DNA from 2 places in the Bradyrhizobium sp. 155 genome. Region 1 is predicted to be linked to the other one. Evidence: riboswitches for the same ligand, from Rfam matches in the RefSeq annotation. Region 1 holds a riboswitch; the other holds the start of a gene.
The links. A riboswitch is a leader RNA that binds a small molecule or an ion and turns the genes downstream of it on or off. The one in region 1 is predicted to bind cobalamin.

Region 1 (11,159 bases):
GCGATTGCAGCGTCGATCACCCGCGCCTTGTGCACACGGCCGGCCGCGTCGATGCCGGTACCGCTGCCCGCGATCTCCGCGGCGCTCACGCCGAGCAAGCCGGCCGCGATCGCCGCCGATGTCGTGGTGTTGCCGATGCCCATCTCGCCGAAGATCAGAAGATCGGGCTGCCCGGCCTGTGCGCGCGTCACCGCACGTCGGCCGGCTTCGAACGCAAATGCCAGCTCCGTGGGGGTGAGCGCAGCTTCGACGCTGAAATCGCGCGTACCGCTGCGCGGCTTGTCGGTCACGATTCCAGCCATCTCCTCCTGCGCCAGCGTGCCGGCGTCGACGACCTCCAGGCTGGAGCCCAGCTCACGCGCGAGCACCGAGATCGCGGCACCGCCGGAGGCAAAATTCGCCAGCATCGCGATGGTCACTTCCTGCGGATAGGCCGAGACGCCCTGCGCGACGATGCCGTGATCGCCGGCGAAAATGATGATCGGCACCCGCGCCGCGCGCGGCCGCTCGGTTGCTTGCAGGCCCGCGAGCTCGATCGCGAGCTGCTCGAGCCGGCCGAGCGCGCCGGTCGGTTTCGTCAGTTGCGCCTGCCGCGCGACCGCCGCCTCGCGGTGGACTGCGGAGATGTCGGGGCATTGTTGGGTGACCCATTCAGGGAGCATGCTGCCTCGCTTGCCTCACGGCCTGCGCTTGAGGATGTAACTGTCCATGATCCAGCCGTGCCGTTCGCGCGCCTCTTGCCGCACGGCGACGATGCGCGGGCCGATCTCGGCCAGCGCGCCGGACATCACGATCTGATCGGGCATGCCGAGATAGGCCCCCCACCAGATGTGCAGGCCCGCCGGATCAAGCGACTCGAATGCCGTGCCGCCGTCGAGCATCACCACAACGGTATCGACACCTTGCGGCCAGCCGCCATCGCGCAAGCGGCGTCCGGTCGAAACTAGAAAGGGCTCGCCGATGTCGTTGAGCGGCAACGCATGCGCCGCACACAGCGCCTGGATCGAGGTGATGCCGGGCACGACTTCGATTGTCGGCAAGGGATCGAGCCGCCGCGCGATACGCAGCGAGGAATCGTAAAGCGAGGGATCGCCCCAGATCAACAGCGCGACCTTGCCTTCGCCTTCGAGATGATCCCCGATCGTCTGCGACCAGACGGCGGCCACGGCATCATGCCAATCGTCCACGCCCTTGCGATAGTCCGCTTCAGCGGCGTCCCGCACGGGCAGATCGAACTCGGCAATGCGGGTCGTGTCGCTGGTGAGCACATCGGCGCAGATCGTCCGCCTGAGATCGGCGAGGTCGGACTTGGCCGTCCCCTTGCGGGGGATCAGGACGAGATCGGCCGCGTTAATGGCAGTAATCGCGGCACGCGTCAGCTGCTCGGGATCGCCGCAACCGATACCTATCAGAGAGAGCGTGAGCATCGTGCCTGCGAAAGGCGGCCGCACATGGGGCCGCCCGTTCGCTTGTCTCTAGGCCGCGTTGTGCAAACGCGGCGTGACGAGGCCGGGCGCGGTGACGCCGCGCAGCGACTTTGCCAGCGCCAGCACGCCGAGATCGGCGAGCGGCTCAATCACGATGACCAGCGCATAGGACGCCGCGAAGGTCGCGATGTTGGCGAGGTTGGTCGCGCCGAAGCCGGAGCCATAAATCGCCCAGAACGCCACCCAGGCGATGACGCCCGCCTGATAGGTCGTCGAAAGCGCCAGCGCCTGGCGGTACTTCAGATCGACATAGGCCGTGTTGCTCGAAACGATCCGCGTGGCGATCGCCTGGATTCCGAACAGCGGCACCAATAGCGTGGTGACGTTCATGCCATATTGCGGCAGGTCGAGCGGCTCGAAGAAGATGCCCTGGAACAGCAGGCCAAACGCGAGGCCGAAGGCCGCAGGCGCCGCGCCAAACAGCAGGAACAAGGTCGAGCCGAGGATGAAGTGCACTTCGGAGACGCCGACCGGGAAGTGCGGCAGGATCTCGAAGAAGATAAACACAAGTCCCGTGGTGGCGAGCGTCCGCGCCGCGAACGACGTGATGCCCTGCTCGCGCACGGTCTCAACCGCGAGCTTCAAGGCAACGCCGCCGACGGCAATGCCGGTTGCATAACTCAGCACGAGCTTGGCGTCCGAGACTAGTCCGGGTTCGATATGCATGGCTCAGATCCTTCTTGCCGTCACACCCGACGGCCTTGGCCTCAAAACGTGCACGGCCGGTCTCCTGGCTCGCGGTTCACTGGGAGTCTCCGGCCTTCCCGGGCCTCGCGGCCCAGTGGCTGATCGAAGTCCCTCACCGCTTACAGTCGCGGGGGCGGCTGGGGTTTTGGGCGCCGCAACTGGGTCCGCCCACCCCCATTCCCGATTATGCTCCGGCGCTTTGCGCCGCGTCGAGCACCATGCGTGTCCTGTGTGCCCCTTTCGCCAGCCGGGCGTCAAGGGGCGACGGGCGGACGAGGCGGTCATGACGGATAATTCCCCGCCAGCGCGCCGAACAGGATGACGGCCGCCGTGGAGGCCGCTCCGCCCCGCGCAAGCTGCTCTGCAAGTTCCGAAATGGTGGTGCGGACCAGCCGCTCATCGGGACGGCCGAGCGATTCGGCAAACAACGCCGGCGTGGTTGGGGCGAGCCCGTGCTCGATCAATTTGACGACCAACGCCGGAAACGTCCGCCGGCCCATATAGACCACGGTCGTCGCCTCCGGATCGGCCAGCGCCGCCCAATTGAGATCTGGCGGCAGCTCGCCGGTGACGTCCGCCCCGGTCACGAACTGCACGCGGCGCGAGGTGTGACGCCGGGTCAGCGGAATGCCGGCTTGCGCGGCGGCGACACAGGCCGAGGTGACGCCGGGAATGATCTCGTAGCCGATGCCCGCTTCACGCAGCGTCTCGAGCTCCTCCTCGAGCCGGCCAAAGATGCCGGCATCGCCCGACTTCAACCGGACCACGCGCGCGCCTGTCACGGCATAGTCGACCAGCAGGCGGTTGACATGGTGCTGCTTGGTCGAGGCCCGCCCTGCCCGCTTTCCCACCGCGACGAGATTGGCGCCGGGCCGGGCCAGATCGAGGATCGCGCCTGAAGCAAGATCGTCATAGAGCACAACGTCGGCCTCGCGCAGCCGCGCTGCACCCTTGAGCGTGAGCAGCTCGGGATCGCCGGGCCCGGCGGAGACAAAGGAGACAAAACCGCTCACCGGTCCTCCGCGATCAGATGGAAGAACGTGCCGGTAGCTTGTCCCCGCCGCGAGCCGGTCTCGGCAATGACCGCACCTGTCGCGTCGTGCACGACCGCCAGTGGCGTGTCGGGCTGCGCGAGGATCGTCGAATAGTGGAATTCGTGGCCACGCAGGCGTGCACCCGCCTGATGACCCGGCATCGGCGCGGCGAGCTCGGCCAGACGATAGCCCAGATGCATGCGGCGCTTGGCAAAACTCGTCTCCAGGCCGAGCAGGCCCGTCATCTCGTGGCGGATGCCGTCGGCGTCGGTCAAAGCGCTGCCCAGCACCATATAGCCCCCGCATTCGCCGTGCACCGGGCGCGTCTCGGCGAAGGCGCGCAATCCGCCGCGGAAGCGCGCATTGGCCGCGATCCTGCCGGCCTGCAGCTCGGGATAGCCGCCAGGCAGCCAGCACACATCGGCGACCGGATCAGGGGCTTCATCGGCCAGCGGCGAGAATGTCGAGATCTCCGCACCCGCCGCTCGCCACGCTTCCAGCATGTGCGGATAAACGAAGGAGAACGCGGCATCACGGGCAAGCGCAATGCGCTGACCGGGCGGCGTCTCGAGGACGCCGCTTGCGGCAGGTTGCGGCGACCAGGTGGCCGCCGAACGCAGCACCGCGTCGAGATCGACATGCTCGGCAACGAAGCGCGCGGCCTCGTCGATCAGCTTGCCGATTTCCGCCTGCTCCTCGGCCTGCACCAGTCCGAGATGCCGCTTCGGCAGGCTGATCTCGGCATGGCGCGGCAGCGCGCCGAATACGGCGATGCCGGCATCCAGCAGCGCGCGCCGCACGAGGGCTTCGTGGCGCGGGCTGGCAACGCGATTGAGCACGACGCCTGCAAGGCGCACACCGGGGCGGTAGTCGCGAAGGCCCGCCGCGCTCGCGGCCGCCGTTTGTGCCTGTCCTGAGGGATCGATCACCAGCAGCACCGGCCAGTCCAGCATCTCCGCGATGTCGGCGGTCGCCCCGGTGCCGCAGACGCCACGCGCGGCAACGCCGTCGAACAGGCCCATTGAGCCTTCGGCCAGCACGACATCGGCGTCAATGCCACGACTGACGAGATGCGAGATTGTCCCGCGATCCATCGCCCAGCTGTCCACGTTGACCGAGGCGCGTCCCGTCGCGGCGGCATGAAACGCGGGATCGATGTAATCGGGGCCGCTCTTGAAGCACTGCACCCGCAATCCGCTGTTGCGCCAGGCGCGGGCAAGCGCCAGCGTCAGTGTGGTCTTGCCGACGCCGGAGGCCGGCGCGGAGATAACGAGCCCTGCCGCCATCACGACACCTCCGGAAAGCGCGGCTCGGCGCCGACCGGCCGATAGCGGCGGTCATAGTCGGCAGCATAGAGACGGCTCTCGGAAAAATCCGCCGAGCCCAGCGTCTTGCCGACCAGGATCAACGCGGTGCGCTCCATCTCGCCCCCGACAGCAGCGTCGAGTGTTGCGAGCGTGGCGCGGATGATGCGCTGCTCGGGCCAGCTCGCACGCCAGACGATCGCGACCGGGCAATCCACGCCATAATGCGGCGTCAGCTCAGCGACGACCTTGTCGAGCAGATGAATCGACAGATGGATGGCGAGCACCGCGCCGGTGGCGGCGAAGGCGGCAAGCTTCTCGCCTTCGGGCATCGCGCTGGCGCGGCCCGGCGTGCGCGTCAGCACCACGGTCTGGGCAAGGCCGGGCAGCGTCAGCTCGGCCTCCAGCGCAGCCGCGGCGGCCGAGAAAGAGGGAACGCCGGGCGTGACCGTGTAGGGAATGTCGAGCGTGCGCAGGCGGCGGAGCTGTTCGCCCATCGCCGACCAGATCGAGAGATCACCGGAATGCAGCCGCGCAACGTCCTTGCCATCGGCATGGGCGGCGGCGATCTCCGCGACGATCTCATCGAGCGACAGCGGCGCGGTGTTGACGATCCGCGCCCCGGGCGGGCAATGCGCCAAGACGCCCTCGGGCACAAGTGAGCCAGCATAGAGGCAGACCGGACAGGCGGCGATGAGATCGCGGCCGCGCAACGTCAGCAAGTCAGGAGCGCCTGGCCCTGCCCCGATGAAATGCACCGTCATGCGCCGTCTCCTTCCGCGATCGCCGCGGTCGCGGTGCGATCCTGCGAGACCACCCGCGTCGCAATCAATCGCGCGCGAGGTCCGGCCGCTGCGAGCGCCGCCGCCTCGGCAACCGATCCCGTCCCGAACTTTTCCACGACGAGCTTTGACTGCGTCGGCGTGTCGATGCCAACAAGCATTTCGGCGGCAACCGCCTTGATCGGCAAGCCGCATTCGCGCGCGAGCTGCTTCAACACCTCCTCGTCGGCCTTATCGCTGACCGTCGCCACTGCTGCGAGGCCTTCGGGACCACCGGCCGCCAGAAGCGCCTCACGCAGCGAGGCCAGCGTGACGTCCCGCTTGAATCCGAGCCCGGCGACCTTCATCGGACCGCGCTCCATTGCACCACGGGCCGCACGGCCTCCCAGGACCGGTAGCGGCCGAGCGAAGCGGCATGCGCAATCTCGACCCGCATCAATTCGCCGCCGTGGCGCTGGTGCAGCTCACCGAGCAACGCTTCCGTCTCCAACGTTACTGAATGCGCGACCAGCCGCGTACCGGGCGAGAGCCGCGGCCAGATGGCGTCGAACATCGCGATGTCGAGACCGCCGCCGATGAACACGGCGTCAGGCCCGTCCAGCGTAGCAAGGGCTTCAGGCGCTTTTCCCGCGATGACTGTGATCCGATGTGCCAACCCGAACGCCGTCGCATTGCTGCGAATGTTCGCTGCGCGATCCTCGCGCGCCTCGACGGCGATCGCGGTGCCCCCGCACAGCGTCCACTCGACCGAGATCGAGCCCGAGCCCGCACCGATGTCCCATAGCCGTTCACCGGGACGCGGCGCCAGCGCCGAAAGCGCGAGCGCACGGACCGGACGCTTGGTGATTTGGCCGTCATGGACGAAGAGTTCGTCCGATAGTCCCGAGCTGTGGGGGATGCCCTGCGCGCCCGCCGCCTCAACGGCTACCGCGACCAGATTTCCGGCAAGATCGCCTGCGAAGCTGTCGGCGCGATGCGCGTTGATCCTTTCGCGCGGCCCGCCAAGCGCAGCGAGTGTCCAGAATGCCGAGGCACCCCATCCGCGCGCCGTCAGCCATTTCGCGAGATCGCCTGCCGCCTTTGCGTCGCGCACGAGACAAATGATGCGTGCCCCTCGCGCCAGGTGTGGCACGAGACGCTCGAATGGCGCGGCGTGGAGACCGAGACAGGCAACGGATTCCAGACGCCAGCCAAGCCGCGCAGCAACGAGCGAGAATGTCGAGGGAGCCGCATACGCGATCCATTCGTCGCCATGGAGCTTCTCGGCGAGGCTCGCGCCGGCCCCGTGCCAGAACGGATCGCCGGAGGCGAGCACCGCCGTCGGGCGACCACGGCAGCTCAACACGATTTCTGCATCGAACGGCACCGGCCATGGACGGCCGCGCCCGGTTATGCCGGCGAGTGCAAGATGCCGTTCACCGCCAAAGACAGTTTCGGCATCATCGAGCGCCTTTCGGCTTGCCTCGGACAGCCCGGCAAGGCCATCTTCGCCGATACCGATGATGGTCAGCCAGGGATCAGCCATGACGCGCGCCCTCATTCTGGGCGGAACGGCCGACGCGAGCCTGCTCGCGGCGGAGATCGCGCGCGCCAGCGTCGATGCCGTGTATTCCTATGGCGGCCGCACCCGCGCGCCCGCCGGTCAGCCGTTGCCGACGCGGATCGGCGGTTTTGGCGGCGCAAGCGGACTTGTCGATTACATTGGTCGGGAACACATCACGCATGTAATCGACGCGACGCATCCCTTTGCCGCCGAGATGAGCCGCAATGCGGTCGCGGCATGTGCGGAAACCGGCACGCCGCTGATCGCTCTCGAGCGAGCGCCGTGGACCAAAGCGCCCGGCGACAACTGGATCGAAATACCTGATGTCGACGCCGCGGTCACCGCACTGCCTGAAGTGCCGGCAAATGTGTTCCTCCCCATCGGCCGCCAGCACATCGCGCCGTTCGCGACCAAGCCGCAGCACGCCTACACGCTGAGATTCGTCGATCCGCCCGATGCGCCGCTGCCCTTCGCCGCGGACGTCATCGTGTCGCGTGGGCCGTTTACGCTTGAGGGCGAACTGGAGATGCTGCGCGCGCGAGGCATCACCCGGATCGTCGCCCGCAATTCCGGCGGCGACGGCGCGCGCGCCAAGATCGACGCCGCCCGCAGGCTCGGCCTGCCCGTGATCATGATCTCGCGGCCGCAACTGCCGGAACGCTTGCGGGTCGAGAGCGTGGCCGAGATCATGCAGTGGCTCGGTCATCGGGCCTGCCTCGGCGCATAGACCCAGCGGCCGACGCGGCGTGTCTGCGAGTTGCCGACGATCACCAGCGTGCGCATGTCGGCCATCTCGGGCCGGGCTTCGTTCAGCCTGACGGTCTCGATCTTTTCGTCGGCGGCGCTGATCGCGCGCGCGAAAATCACAAGACGGTCGCCACAGCCGGCCTCGTTCAGCACCGCGAGCGCACGGCCAAATCCTTCCGGCCGGCTCGCCGAGCGCGGATTGTACATCGCGATGGCAAAATCGGCTTCCGCGGCGAGCCGCAGGCGCTTCTCGATCACCGCCCACGGCTTGAGATTATCGGAGAGATTGATCGCGCAGAAATCATGGCCGAGCGGTGCGCCGGCGCGCGCGGCAGCCGCCAGCATCGCAGTGACGCCGGGCAGCACGCGGATCGGCAGCTCCTGCCATTGCGGCGCCTGTTCGAGCGCCTCGAACACGGCGGACGCCATCGCGAAGACGCCGGGGTCGCCGGAGGACACGATGACGACTTGGCCGCCTTCGGCCGCGAGCCGCAGCGCCTCGCTCGCGCGCTGCAGCTCTTCGCGATTGTCGGAAGGATGCAAAGTGAGCCCTGCCCGCGCTGGCACGCGCGCGACATAGGGCGCGTAGCCCAGAATGTCGGTCGCGGCGGCAAGCGCGGCGGAGACCTCGGGCGTCACCAGCGCAGCGCTGCCCGGGCCGAGGCCAGCGATGGTCAGCGTGCCCGTCATTCGGCGGCGTCCGGATGCCGGCCCTTGCCGTGCACGAGCACGATCGCAAAATAGGGGCAGTCGGCGGCGTCGATCTCCGCAAGCCGCACCACGCGCTCGCCCGGCATGGTGCCGCGCTCGACCAGCCACGCATCGTCCAGCCGTCCGGCGGCAGCGAGCGCGCGGCGCACTTTCGCGAGATTGCGCCCAGTCTTCATGATCACGAGCGCATCGGAATCGCGCATGCGGCGTTCGAGCTCGTCCTCGGCGAGCGTGCCCATGAGCACCGTCGTCACGTCGTCGCCGAGCGCAATCGGCTGTCCCACGCCATTCCAGCAGCCGACCATGCCGGGAATGCCGGCGATCACCTCGATCTCGACGCGGCCCTGCAGGCGCATGTGCAGATGCATGAAGGAGCCGTAGAAGTAAGGATCGCCCTCGCAGAGCACGACGACGTCGACCGCGCGCGCCAGCCGCGCCAGTCGCTCCGCCCATTCGTCGTAGAAGCCGGCAAGCAACTGGACATATTCAGGCGTGTCGAAGGCGATCTCGGTCGTAACAGGATATTCCATCGGATATTCGGTGACGTCGGCAGCCAGCATGCCCTCGACGATGCGGCGCGCCTGGCCGGGCCGGCCCTTTTTGCGGAAATAGGCGACATGCCTCGCGCCGCGCACCGTGCGATCGGCGCGCACGCTCATCATATCAGGGTCACCGGGGCCGAGACCGCAGCAGATGATGCGTCCCATCGCTATTCGCTCCGGCTCGCCAGCGCGTTCACGGCGGCGACCGTGATCGCGGAACCGCCAAGGCGGCCCTCGACCGTCAGCGCCGGCACCGGGGAAACGGCCATCAGCGCAGCCTTGGATTCGGCCGCGCCGACGAAGCCGACCGGACAGCCGATGATTGCCGCGGGCCGTGGGCAGTCCCGGTCCTCCAGCATGTTGAGGAGATGGAACAGCGCGGTCGGCGCATTGCCGATCGCCACGATCGCGCCGTCGAGATGCGGCCGCCACAGCTCCAGGGCCGCGGCCGAACGGGTGTTGCGCATGGACTGCGCGAGCGCGGGAACGGTCTCGTCGCCCAGCGTGCAGATGACGGCGTTGGCGGCGGGAAGCCGCGCCCGCGTAATTCCTTCAGAGACCATGCGCGCGTCGCACAGGATCGGTGCGCCCTTCTGCAAGGCCGCGCGTGCGGCGACCGCCATGCCTGATGTGAAGCGGATATGCGCTTCGAGGCCCACCATGCCGGCGGCATGGATCATCCGCACCACCACCTGCTCCTCGTCCGGCGTGAAGCGCGCAAGATCGGCTTCGGCCCGGATGGTGGCAAAGGACTGCCGGTAGATCGCCGCGCCGTCGGTCTCGTACGTGTGCGGCATCAGTGCCCTCCCATCAGGATGGAGGGATCTTTGACGATGTCGTCGCGATTCAGCCCGCGCAGGATGGGCTCATCGCGCGTCGACCCGGCGCGCACGAGATCGAAGCCTGCGCCGGTCGCGACCAGAGTGATGGCGGCGGGACCAGAATGGGCGCAGCCCTTGGCACAGCCGGAGACGTGTAGCCGTGCGGCCGCGCCGATGTTCGGCGCCAGGGCCGCGGCAAGGCCACGGGTATCGGCATGCGCCTCGCCACAGCGTGGCGCACCGCTACAGGCGATGACGCGCAGCGCAGGGTCGTAGGCCTCGGTGATCAGGCCGGTCGCGTTCGGCATCACGCGCTTGCCTTCGCTCAAAACCATTCGCCACGGCGTCATGCGCAGCGCATGTCCGCAACCGGCGAACTGGTTGAGCGTTGCATGCGCCATCTGTCCGAAGGCGACCCCGACCATCGCACCTTGCGCATAGAGGCCGGGACGCGCCGCGGCCATGATCGGCGCCGGCTCGGCCTCGCCGCGCAATTCCGCCGGCAGGATTGCACCGGCCGCAAGATGCGCCGCCATCCGCCCTCGCCCGCCTCTCGCGCCGCCTGAGGTCACGAACCAGCCGGCGAATGCGAGCGCGGTGCTCACGGCCTCGCCACGGGCGACGGAGCGGCCGAGTTTGTCGCCATCAGCCCGCACCAGCAGTCCGCCGGAACGATCGCGCTCGATCCGCACGTCCGCGGAAGCGCCCGCCAGCACGCGTGAGGTGCCGTCATCGATGGCGAAGCCGAACTTGGTTGGAAGTTCGAGCCGGCTGTCGGCAAGCGCCTCCTCGAGTTCGGCGGCGAGCGATTGGGTCGCGTCGCCGCTACGCCAGAACGGCGTCACGAGGATGTTGCGACGGGATTCGGTCTCCGCATCCGGGTCGAGCAGCGCCAGTTGGGAGAGGCCATCGAGCAGCAGCCTGTGGCTGGTCTCGTTGACGCCCCTGATCTGGAGATTGGCCCGGCTGGTCACGTCGATCAGGCCATTGCCATGGCGTTCGGCGAGATGAGCCAGTCCGGAGATCTGCGCCGCGTCGAGCCGTCCGCCGAACGGACGCACGCGGACCACCAGCCCGTCGCCCGATTGCATCGGGCGCAGCGCGCCGGGACACCAGCCCTTGACCACGGAAGCACTCATGAGGCCTCCCGCAGCGCAGCCGCAATCGAGTTGCGGCGCGTTCGCCAGAGCGAGGCTTCATGCAGGCGCGTGAAACACGCTTCCATCGCGGCGAGTGCCGCCGGATTTTCGCGGGCCATGAAGGCGCGGACGTCGTCATGGCCGAGCGTCGCATCGTAGTAGAGGTCGAACAGATGCGGCGGCACGGCGCCGGCCAGATGCGCGAAGGCGGCCATGTGCTCGAGCGTCGCGGTGATCTCGGCCGCCCCGCGAAAACCGTGGCGCATCATGCCCCCGATCCAGGCCGGGTTGGCCGCGCGCGCGCGGACGACACGGGAGATTTCCTCGGTCAGCGTACGCGCATGCGGCTGCTCGGGGCGCGT
Region 2 (11,159 bases), 1.7 Mb from region 1:
CACCACCTGCGACGCTCGGAGCAGACACCGAGCGATGGCTGCAGCGGCTCGGCTATTCGTATGCGGAGGTCGAGCAGCTGGTCTCAACCCGGGCCGTCGGGACGCCAAAGCAACGGGCGGCTGATTTCCTGCCCGTCCGCGTAGCCGCGGACGGACCAATATCATGATATTCGACGGCTTGCGGCGATCGGCAATGGCAGGGTTGAAGGGGCGGAACCGGAAATGAACGAAGAAGAATTGCGGCAGCAAGCGGCCCGTTGGTGGCGAACCTCCATCTGCGACATCGCGCCCGGTCGCATCGCCTATCGGGGTTATCCAATCGAAGATTTGATCGGCCGGATTTCCTTTCCCGCCATGATCTGGCTGATGTTGCGCGGCGATCTGCCGACGCCAGCGCAGGAGCGGCTGCTGCAAGCTGCGCTGGTCGCGTCCGTTGACCACGGTCCGCACGCGCCCTCCATCGCAATTGCGCAGATGGCGGTGAGCTGTGGGCTGCCCCTGAATGGTGCGATGGCGTCCGCCATCAATACACTCGATGAGGTGCACGGCGGAGCAGGGGAGCAGGCGGTCGAACTCTACGAAGATGTGCTGCGGAGGCGCGATGGCCTAGAGATCGGCGAGGCCGCGGCCGCCGCAATTGACCATTTCACTGCAAGGTGCGGCAAATATCTGCCCGGCTTCGGCCACCGGTTTCATTCGGTCGACCCCCGCGCCGCACCGCTATTGGCGCTGGTGGATGACGCAAGTGCTGAGGGCAGTGTCAGCGGCGACTATGCCAAGGCCGCCCGCGCGATCGAGCGGGTGATGCAGCAGCGCAAGGGCAAACTCATCCCAATGAACATTGATGGCGCGACCGCGGTCATTTACGGCGAGCTCGGATTCGCGCCACCGCTGGCGCGCGGCGTCTTCTGCCTGTCGCGAGCGGTCGGAATCCTGGCCCACGCCTGGGAACAGACCAGGCGCAAGGATCGTAACAAGGGACCGATGCCCAAGCAGTTTGGCTACAAATATGAGGGACAGCCGCGCCGCACGCTGGGAGGCCCGTCATGATGTATCTCGACAAGCCGCCTCAGCTGGCTGAGACCCGCGTGTTCTCGTCGATGCCGCGGAATTTCGTCGCCGTGGTGTTTCCTCGAAATGGGCCGGATGCCAACCGCGGAGGCCATCGGTGGACTGTTTCATCGAGGGGCCGTCGTTCGACAAGTCCGGGGATCTCTACGTCGTCGATATCCCCTTCGGCCGCATTTTCCGGATTTCGCGCGACGGGATCTGGTCTCTGATAATCGAATATGACGGCTGGCCGATTGGTCTGAAGATCGCACCTGATGGCCGGGGGCTGGTGGCCGACTACATGAACGGCCTCATGGAGCTCGATCCGCAGCGGGATACTATCAGCCCGCTTCTGGGGCAACCGCAATTGCGAGTCCTTCAGAGGCTGCAACGACCTGCATACCGCGACTAACGGCGACATCTATTTCACCGATCAGGGGCGAACTGGAGTGCACGATCCGACCGGCTGGGTGTCCGACTGTGTCCTGCCGGCCGGCTCGATTGCCTGATTTCGAACTGGCCAAGCCCGAGCGGGCTGGTGCTCAGCGCCGACGAGGCCGTGTTGTTCGTTGCAATGACGCGCGACAACAGCAGCTGGCGCGTGCCGCTGATGCGTGACGGCGGGGCTGCGAAGGTGGGACGGTTCAGCTTGTCCTTCGGGACCAGCGGTCCTGACGGGCTGACGATGGATCAAAACGGGCGGCTCTTTGTCGCGCTCGCCTCCCTCGGCCACGTCTTCGTCATGGCGCCGAACGGCGAAACGATCGCCCGCATCAAGTCCTGCGCTGGGGCGACCTGCACGAACCTCGTATTGGAGGCGGCAAACGGCACATTGCTCATTACGGAATCCTCTACCGAATCAGTGTTGATGGCTGATTTCGTCACCTTCCTTGAACGTTCGCCAGCAGGAGCGACAGCGTGGTACCGAATCCCTTTACGCGACGGTCCACCGAATCAAGTTGCAGGAAGAAGCCCCATAGATGATTGGCTTGCCAGTTGCCGAGGCATTGGACTTGGCGACGAATGGATCGCATTTGTGTGCGGTGATCCCAAACTGGCGGCATTGTGTGGGAAGCACGAAAGAACGACTCGGCTATCGTTTGTAAGGCTGGGTCGCGCTTCGCCCGCAACGGGCCGCCGCCGACCTGGCTCCGCGCCTTCTAGCCGGGCAGGTTTCCGCTCGCGGTCCACGAGCCTTGAGAAGACCATCGTATCGCTCCGCACCATGAAGAACGATTTGATGGTTGATACCCGCCAAAAAAGTCGAAGAGGTAACCCGCTCGCAGTGGGAGTAAGCACCGCATCAGCGCCGAGGTTCTCGATTGTCCTCGGCCGCGACGCACGCGTTGGAGCGTTCGTTTTGAGAAGCAACAAGCAGCAGGATTGTCTGCCTTGAAAGTCTTTAGTGACAGGACCAGGAGCGCTTTTAAGTGTGGAGCAGAGGTCGCAGTCTGTCATAGCCTCTTGCGCGCGCGCAATCCTCCAACCCGATATCCCCTCTCCTCGTAGAAACGGCGTACCCGTTCTAAGGCCGGATAGCCATCAGGGGGCAACGCAACCTCAATCATCTGCCAGCCTCGGCGCTTCGCCTCCGAACGTACCGCCTCGAGCAGATGCCCACCGCGGTCAGAGCTTCGGAAGTCCCGAGAAATCCATAGCTCCTGAAGCACGCCGTACGCTCCAGCTGCTCTCACGGCCAGTACGGCGGAGATGGCAGCGATCCCTACAATCTGCCGGGTGGCTTGTTCCTCGATGACAAAAATGAAGCCCTCTTCGGGATCCTGAATCAGGCGCAAAGCAGTCTGCTTTGCGCCTTCAAGGCTGAACTCTGGTTCGGGACCACCTAATTCAGAAAGTAGCTTTCCGACGGCTTCTACGATCGCGTTCTCATCTCCTGGCACGCCTTTGCGCAAAGCCGTGCCCCCGTGGGGCAAGCCTTGCGCTTCAGCGCCAACACGAACACCCGTCACGTTAGTCCCTCCAGTCCCTCTTGAGGATATCCATGTTCAGAAGGATACAGAGAACGCAACTGAGAGAAACTATCAAGCTCGATAGGGAATAGGACGTCCGCACTCGCTATAACCAACAGAGGTGAGGTAAGTGCAAGCTGTTGCCGTTCTTAGAATCGACCGCGGCTTGACCCGCTGCGAACTCAGTTGGATCTCCTTCGACTAGATAGGAAATCCACGAGACGGCACATTCGCGCGTGGGCAGGCCGGCCATGCCGATCAAACATTTCGTAGGAGAGATTGCTGATCATCACTCACGAGAGTCGATTCAGTACATCTTGCAGCATGATCATCGCCGTGGCATAGGGCGCATCAGCTCGGCGCGTCCGAAGGTGAGATTCCCCACACACGTGTGCGTCACTCGTACAAAGTTGCGCGAGCCGGGACAGGTATCATACGCGTGCGCCCGACAAAATCGTCTGAACAACATCGCGAAAAGATTTTGCACGCTAATGCACTATCTTAAGCTTACCTCGAAGAATCGAAAGATAGTGGCAAGCACTGCTTGTATGGACCTTCGCTCCTCGTTTAAGGGACCTTCACGGAAGGGGAGTGGTTGCGATGGAGCATGGGCAGGCCGAACTGGTCGGAGGGAAACCTGTAATCTTCGGCCAGCGTAAGGTGCGGCCGCGAGCGTGCGTGGCCGTGGGCAAGCGGCATCTGCGCGCCTTTCTACGCGATGTGCTAGAGGATATGGGGTTTGTGATCAGCGAATGCGGGACTGCTGACGAGCTGCCGCGCGTACTCTGCACGGACTTCCCTGATCTGATCCTGCTCGGCATTGGCTCCGATCGCATCGAGCCTGGACGATTGCTCGAGATACTCGTACGCGAAGAATTTGCAGGCAGAGTGCTGGCGTTCGGCGCCCGCGAGTCGATCGTCATGACGGCAGTGCAGCAGGTCGGGGGCGAATATGGACTTGATATGCTGCCGCCGCTGAGGACGCCGTTTGCAGCCGAGACGCTGCGCGATCGGGTCGCCATGCTCTTGCCCAGAGAGCCGGCGCCCCGTCCCGCAGTCCATGTCGGAGAAGCCTTACACGCTGGCTGGCTTGAGCTCTGGTATGAGCCGAACTTTGACCCGTGTACCCTCAGCCGCCGCGGCGCCGAGGCGCTTGTGCGAATGCGGCATCCGACCTGGGGCGTTGTTCCACCAGCGTATTTCATCCCGGAGGCTCACGATCCTCATTTTAGGGACTTGTCGCAGTTCGTGATCGACCGCGCGATCAAGGATTGGAAGTATCTTCTGGAGCAGCAAACTTCGACCGATCTCTCCATCAATCTCCCGGCAGCATTCCTGATTGACCCGCAGGCGGTACGCGATCTCTGTCAGCGCATGCCGTCGCACCCCGCTTTCGGCGGCTTGACGATCGAAATCGAGAGCGAGGAAGCGATCCAGAACCTAGATCTCCTGATCGAGGTCGCGCGTGAGGTTCGCTTTCACAACATTGGCCTTGCAATCGACAATATCGGCGCCAATTGGCCGCAGCTGATGGGGCTCGAAAAATTCCCGTTCATGAAATTAAAAGTGGACCGGCAGTACGTCGCCGGTTGCGGAAATGGGCCCCTGAAGCGAACGGTGTGCCGCCATATCGTCGATCTAGCCAAAGAGTACAGTGTGCGCACCGTCGCCGCAGGCGTGGAGAGCCACGCCGACCTGATCGCTGTGACCGAACTCGGCTTCGACCTTGCGCAGGGCCATCTGTTCGGAAAGGCCATGCCGCTGAAGCAATTTGCACAGTCATCTTTCAGCCCTGTTCCACTTCGTCCAAAATAGTTGTATGAGGAGTGACTGAGCACAGCCAGGCAAAGCGTACCAGCGCTGGCCCGCGCGGCCATGCCTACTCGGCACCAGGCATGCGGCTGACTGCAATTAAATCGGTCACTTTGCAAACCCAGTATCGCTTCTCCCGGCCGAACTTCATTTCCCTCCGAAGCGATGCCGAAGGGTATTGTAGCACAAAGCCGTTTTGGCAAGCCTCCAGCGAGTCAATCCGCGGAGCTAACGTTGCAGGCGTGAGCGCGGCTTGGACAAAATCTCCGGTCAGGGCGTGTGACCGGAGGTTTGCCGACATCCGGCGTAGACGTGCGTCGGCTCGCGGCTTTTACTCGCGCCGCCGGTTTCGGGAATCGTCGAGCGTTGCTTGGCCCCGCGAAACCGACGGAAGCTCGCAGCAGTCGAGTCGCGACCGGCTATCGGAGTAGGCGCCCGAGGGCTCGCACGGCTTGATATTGAAGCGGCCCATGCTGTCGCAGATGCAACACGGTCTCAGACCCCGCACAGCACCATTGGGCAAGTTGCCCATCATTGAGCGCGCCTGTCCTTGGCACGGCATTTGAAAGGGATCGCCAATGGCATCGCTCGCCTAAGGAGTCGGAAGGCATGGCTTACAAGATCGTCGCTTCGCAATGCACCGTTTGTGGGGCATGTGAGTTCGAGTGTCCCAACGCGGCGATCAGCCTCAAGCGCGACATTTACGTTATCGATGCAAAAAAGTGTACGGAGTGCGAGGGCCATTCCGACACGCCGCAATGCGCTGTGGTCTGTCCGGTGCCTGACACCTGTGTCCCGTCTAAGACAACATAAGCAGCCCGCGTCCAGAAGGCTTCACCGCTCGATTTTGCGAACGAAGGACTAGATGTCGAGCTTGTGGAGGCCGCCGTCCGCGTGCGGCGCATCGAGGTCGATCAACATCGTTATGAGCTTAAGGCGCTGATCGACTCCGAGAAGCGCTCGAAGGGCTCTGTCAGAGGAGACCGTCAAATTTGTCTCGAATAATGACAAGGCCGCCTCGATGCTCCAGGTCGTCGCGTTGAGGCTTATCGTCGTTGGCTGACGAGCCGAGCCGAGGCGAGGTGGACGGGCGTCGAATATCCCAAGATCAGCTTGCAGGATATCTAAAGCTACGTCACTTCGAAGCCGAAGAGACGGTCTCCACGCGCGACGAGATCGATCCGGAGATCCTGAAGACGTACGAGAAGCTCGGCATCTGCTTGCCCACCTTCCCCATGCACTAGTGCATGGAGCTAGGGTGCGGCGACACTTAGGGTTCAGACTCAATTGATCCAATAAGCGACGAGAGCGGCGAGGTGGACGGCGGCCAAAAAGTTTCTGGCAAGTTTGTCGTAGCGAGTAGCAACACGCCTGAAATCCTTGAGCCGGCAGAAACAGCGCTCGATAACATTGCGCCCTTTATAGAGGCGCTTGCTGAAGCTGTGGAGGGTTACCCGGTTGGATTTGTTTGGAATGACGGGTTTCGCGCCGCGATTGACGATTTCGGCGCGAAAGCCGTCGCCATCGTAGCCTTTGTCCCCAATGAGGGAAGACATGGGCGGCGCGAGCTTCAAAAGGGCCGGCCCTGCGGCAATGTCTGCGGCTTGTCCCGGAGTGAGATGAAATGCGCAAGGTTTGCAATCAGGGTCGCTCAGCGCGTGGATTTTCGTGGTCCGCCCACCGCGCGAGCGGCCGATCGCCTGTTCACACTCCCCCCTTTTCCGCCGCTCGCCGAGCGATGCGCTTTGATCGAGGTGGAGTCGATCGACAAAGCCACTCGGTCCTTGCCGCAGCGGGCGAGCGCTTCAAAGATCGCCTGCCAATGTCCGCGCTTAGCCCAGCGATTGAACCGATTGTAGATCGTCGTGTAAGGGCCATAGTCGGACGGGCAATCGCGCCAGCGTGCGCCGCACTGGAGCATGTGAATGATACCGCTGATAATGCGTCGATCGTCTTCGCGCGCCGGGCCGGTCTGGTTCGTTGGCAGATGCGGCTCTATCTGAGCCCACTGCTTGTCGTTGAGCCAGAACAGTCCTTTGCGCATCGAAGTCCCCCGTGCCGAATCAACTTAGCACCAGGGAATCAGAACTCGCTAATTAGGTACAGACCCTAGCATTACAGTTGCTTTTTTGATTTGAAGTGGGCGCGTTGAGCGGCAGCCTGGTGAGCTCTGCGCCAGAAGGACCATGCGATGATGTGTGCGGGTTGAATCCGCTTCCGCGCAAGTCTGATAGCAATGCGGCGGATTTCCTGGATTGACCAACGGATCAGTGGTGGGGTGGTTATGTTTTGGCTTTTGCCGGGGGGCGCCGTTTCGTTTTTTTGGGCGGTGGCGGATTAGCGCGATGTCGGATCGCGGCCATCATGGCGAAGGCGAGCATCACCAAGGACACATGACGGTGCCAGCCATGCCAGGATCTGCTCTCGTTGTGATCGAGCCCGAACTCGTTTTTCGCCGTTTCAAAGCTGTCCTCGATCGCCCATCGATGGCCTTCGACCGCGACCAGCGTTTCAATGGCTGTTCCCGCTGGGCACCAGGTGGTGAAGAAGGCGAGGTCATCATCGGCAATGCGACGACGGATCAGTAGACCGCGTGTCCACAAACCGTCATTTGCACTGTTGGACTGCTCGGCCTCGAGATCCGCCAATTCGAGATAACACCAATCGTGCAGCCGCGGTCCTTTGGTTCCGGCTCCCGCCGACAGGCGCTTCCAGTCGGATGAGCGCCGCGTCCGGGCGAGGTCTGCAGCCGTACCGGCGACCGGCGGTCGCTTGCCCCAGGATCGAAACACATGAGCGCTGCTGACCCCAAGCACGTAGCCTTTGCCTGCCCGACGTAGTTGCTGTTCGATGTTGCCAACACCGTAGACGGTATCACCGGCAACCCACTTGAATGGTACAGACCCGGCTATCGCGCGTGCGATCATTCTCGTCGCAAGCTTTGGTTTGGTCGCAAAGCCGACATCGGCAGGCACATATGTGGCTTCCAGACGATCTGGATCGTCGGTCCATTCCTTCGGAAGATACAACGCGCGATCGATGAACGCATGGCCATGACGCGAAACGTAGGCAGCGAAGACGCCGATCTGGCAGTTCGTGATCTTTCCTGCCGAACCAGTGTATTGCCGCGCCACTCCGCATGACGCTTTGCCCTGTTTGAGAAAACCGGTCTCGTCGATCACGAGCACCGCATCGTCATCCGCCAAATGCTCGATGACATAGTCGTGCACGATATCGCGCAGGGCATCAGCGTCCCAGTCTCCACGACCCAGAATCGCCTGCTGCCGCCATGGGCCGGGATCGCCAGCCGCCTCCGCGCGCATCCAACCGGTCTTGCGCTGCTCATCTCCGAGCAGACCTTCCAGGAACAGACCTGCATTCGTCGCAACACGCTCTTGCGTGAACAACGGACGTATCCGTTGCTTGATCTCTCGAAGCGACGCCGCCCACAACGCAAGCGTCGCCTCAACCGACGCGGCCCGCGCCCACGACATTCGAATCATGGTTGCCCATGGATTCAGAAGCCCGCAACAAAAGCAACTGTAATGCTAGTAGGTTGACGGATCGATCCTCGTGCGCCTAATGCCAGTCGTCGTGGTCTTCGGATTCGTTTGATCCGGAGCTAAGAGGGAAGCCGGTGCAATGCCGGCGCTGCCCCCGCAACTGTAAGCGGCGAGCCGCTGTCCAACGAAGTCACTGAAGCCATGCGGCTTCGGGAAGGCCGGACAGCAGCGACGACCCGCGAGCCAGGAGACCTGCCTCGACAATATATCGTCCACGGGCGGGGTGTCCCGGTGTGCGCCAAGCAGCTGTCGCTCACGCGATATTCGCTGCATGCGTCCGCCATGGCCTTTGCCCCAATCATGGGGTCTGAGCTATGTCTTTTCTTTCGCTTCCCGTTGCCACACTGGGGACGTCACGCATCGGCCCACGACGCGAACTCAAAGTCGCGCTCGAGAGGTACTGGGCGGGAAACTCCAGCGAAGCCGAGCTCCTCGAGGCGGGGAGTGGACTTCGTGCCGCTAATTGGGCACGGCAGAAATCCCGCGGTGCGACCGTCATTCCTTCGAATGACTTCTCGTTTTACGATCATGTGCTCGATACCAGCCTAATGGTCGGCGCCATTCCCGACGTCTACGGCTGGACCGAAGGTCCTGTGTCGCTCAAGACCTACTTCACCATGGCGCGTGGCGCTCAGGACGGTGGTCACGCTCAGCATGGGCCTGGCGTAGCCGCACAGGAAATGACGAAGTGGTTCGATACCAACTACCACTACATGGTGCCGGAATTTCACCGGGATCAGATCTTTAAGTATTCCTCTCGAAAGCCGATCGAGGAATATGAGGAGGCAAAAAGCCTCGGCTACCAAACGCGCCCCGTCCTAGTTGGCCCAGTCACTTTCCTGAAGCTTGGCAAAAGCGCAAATCCCGCATTCAATCCGCTGTCGCTGCTCGATCGGCTCCTCCCAGTCTATGTCGATGTTCTCCGCGAACTATCCTCGCGCGGTGCTGAATGGGTTCAGCTGGACGAGCCATGCCTAGTGATGGACGTCGACGAAGCATCGCGGGCGGCTGTCCGCCGGGCCTATGCTCATTTCGCAAAGCTTGTGCCGGCCCTTAAAATCATGCTGGCCACATATTTCGGGGCTATCGGCGACAATCTTGAAACAACCTTGGCCTTGCCCGTTGCCGGGCTTCATGTGGATCTGGTTCGGGCACCTGACCAGTTGGACGCAATTGTCGCCACAACCCGTAGAGATCTCGTGGTCTCACTAGGCGTCGTTGATGGTCGGAACGTGTGGCGCTCCAATCTTCCGGCGCTGCTCGACCAACTTGCTCCTATGGTCCAAAAATTGGGCAGGCACCGTGTTCAGATTGCTCCTTCCTGCTCGCTGCTTCATGTTCCGATCGACATTGAGCTAGAGACCGATCTCGATCCCAATCTGAAGACATGGCTGGCGTTCTCAGTTCAGAAGATCAAGGAACTTTCGATATTGGGCAAAGCGCTGGCCGGCCATGCTGCCGAGGTGGCCGATGAACTTGCGCTTACGGAGGAGGCAGCCGTCACCCGCGAAACATCGCCCGAGATCCACAATGCGAATGTCGCCGGACGAATCGCCGCGATCGACGATAGCATGCTTCGCCGTCGCAGTGCGTTCACCCAGCGTGCCGACGTCCAGCGCGTCGCGTTCGCTTTGCCGATGTTCCCAACGACAACCATCGGATCCTTCCCGCAAACGGCCGATGTCCGGAATGCGCGCGCGGCTCATGCGCGGGGAACGTTGAATGACACGCAGTACGAGCAGCTTCTGAAAGCGGAGACAGCCCGTACCGTGAAGTGGCAGGAAGATATCGGCCTGGACGTGCTCGTACACGGTGAGTTCGAGCGCAATGACATGGTTCAATACTTTGCCGAGCAGCTGTTGGGCTTCGCTTTTACCAAGCATGGATGGGTTCAGTCTTATGGCTCGCGGTACGTTCGTCCGCCTATCCTGTTCGCAGATGTCTCCCGGCCGAAGCCCATGACCGTTGAATGGTGGCGCTATGCGCAGTCTCTGACCAAAAAACCCGTCAAGGCTATGCTGACCGGACCGGTGACCATCCTGAACTGGTCGTTTGTCCGTGACGACATCTCGCGGCGCGAGACATGCCGACAGATCGCTCTCGCGATCCGAGATGAGGTCATCGACCTTGAGGCGGCTGGAGCGACCATGATCCAGATCGACGAGGCTGCGTTGCGGGAGGGATTGCCGCTACGCAAATCGCAGTGGAAGAACTATCTAGATTGGGCGGTGGACAGCTTCCGCCTTTGCTCCTCCGTGGTCGCCGACGGAACTCAGATCCATACTCACATGTGTTATTCCGAGTTCAACGAAATCATCGATGCGATCGCAGCAATGGATGCCGACGTCATTTCAATCGAGACGTCGCGTTCTAAGATGGAATTGCTCGAGGCCTTCAAGAGCTACAAATATCCAAATGAGATCGGGCCCGGCGTCTATGACATTCATTCACCGCGCATTCCCGCAGCGGCGGAAATCAAGCAGCTGATTGTGTTGGCGCGGCAGCGAGTTTCCGATCGGCAGCTCTGGATCAATCCCGACTGCGGACTGAAAACGCGAAGGTGGGAGGAGGTGCGTCCCGCGCTCGTCAATATGGTGGCCGCCGCACGCGAGTTGCGGGCCGAGCCATGATGGGCCGGAGCGTTTCGCCAACGCGTTTGTGAACAAGATGCACGCGCTTTGGGGGCTTACGATGTCCTTGGGAGCTTTCAAAGTTCCCAGCGCCGCGGAATGCGGGCGGGCGTCGGCGGAGGCGGTCGCATACA

Region 2: it holds a riboswitch for cobalamin, as region 1 does, so the genes downstream of both, metE (5-methyltetrahydropteroyltriglutamate--homocysteine S-methyltransferase) here and IVA93_RS24340 (energy-coupling factor ABC transporter permease) in region 1, are expected to answer to the same signal.

The regions. Positions count from the first base shown of each region.
Region 1 is NZ_CP064704.1:4,987,523-4,998,681, forward strand. It holds gene cobT (nicotinate-nucleotide--dimethylbenzimidazole phosphoribosyltransferase) at 1-662, opposite strand, end outside; gene cobF (precorrin-6A synthase (deacetylating)) at 678-1,427, opposite strand; gene IVA93_RS24340 (energy-coupling factor ABC transporter permease) at 1,476-2,153, opposite strand; cobalamin riboswitch at 2,191-2,410, opposite strand; gene cobA (uroporphyrinogen-III C-methyltransferase) at 2,456-3,187, opposite strand; gene IVA93_RS24350 (cobyrinic acid a,c-diamide synthase CobB) at 3,184-4,494, opposite strand; gene cobM (precorrin-4 C(11)-methyltransferase) at 4,494-5,276, opposite strand; gene IVA93_RS24360 (cobalamin biosynthesis protein) at 5,273-5,641, opposite strand; gene cbiE (precorrin-6y C5,15-methyltransferase (decarboxylating) subunit CbiE) at 5,638-6,819, opposite strand; gene IVA93_RS24370 (cobalt-precorrin-6A reductase) at 6,818-7,564, shown strand; gene cobJ (precorrin-3B C(17)-methyltransferase) at 7,540-8,274, opposite strand; gene IVA93_RS24380 (precorrin-2 C(20)-methyltransferase) at 8,271-9,002, opposite strand; gene IVA93_RS24385 (precorrin-8X methylmutase) at 9,005-9,634, opposite strand; gene cobG (precorrin-3B synthase) at 9,634-10,797, opposite strand; gene cobN (cobaltochelatase subunit CobN) at 10,794-11,159, opposite strand, start outside.
Region 2 is NZ_CP064704.1:6,708,319-6,719,477, reverse strand. It holds gene IVA93_RS32195 (CaiB/BaiF CoA transferase family protein) at 1-167, shown strand, start outside; gene IVA93_RS32190 (citryl-CoA lyase) at 223-1,050, shown strand; partial or broken gene IVA93_RS32185 (SMP-30/gluconolactonase/LRE family protein) at 1,047-1,927, shown strand; gene IVA93_RS32180 (GNAT family N-acetyltransferase) at 2,505-3,020, opposite strand; gene IVA93_RS32175 (EAL domain-containing response regulator) at 3,621-4,835, shown strand; gene IVA93_RS32170 (4Fe-4S binding protein) at 5,442-5,645, shown strand; gene IVA93_RS32165 (hypothetical protein) at 5,888-6,076, shown strand; partial or broken gene IVA93_RS32160 (IS5 family transposase) at 6,116-6,876, opposite strand; gene IVA93_RS32155 (IS701 family transposase) at 7,115-8,335, opposite strand; cobalamin riboswitch at 8,411-8,609, shown strand; gene metE (5-methyltetrahydropteroyltriglutamate--homocysteine S-methyltransferase) at 8,710-11,025, shown strand.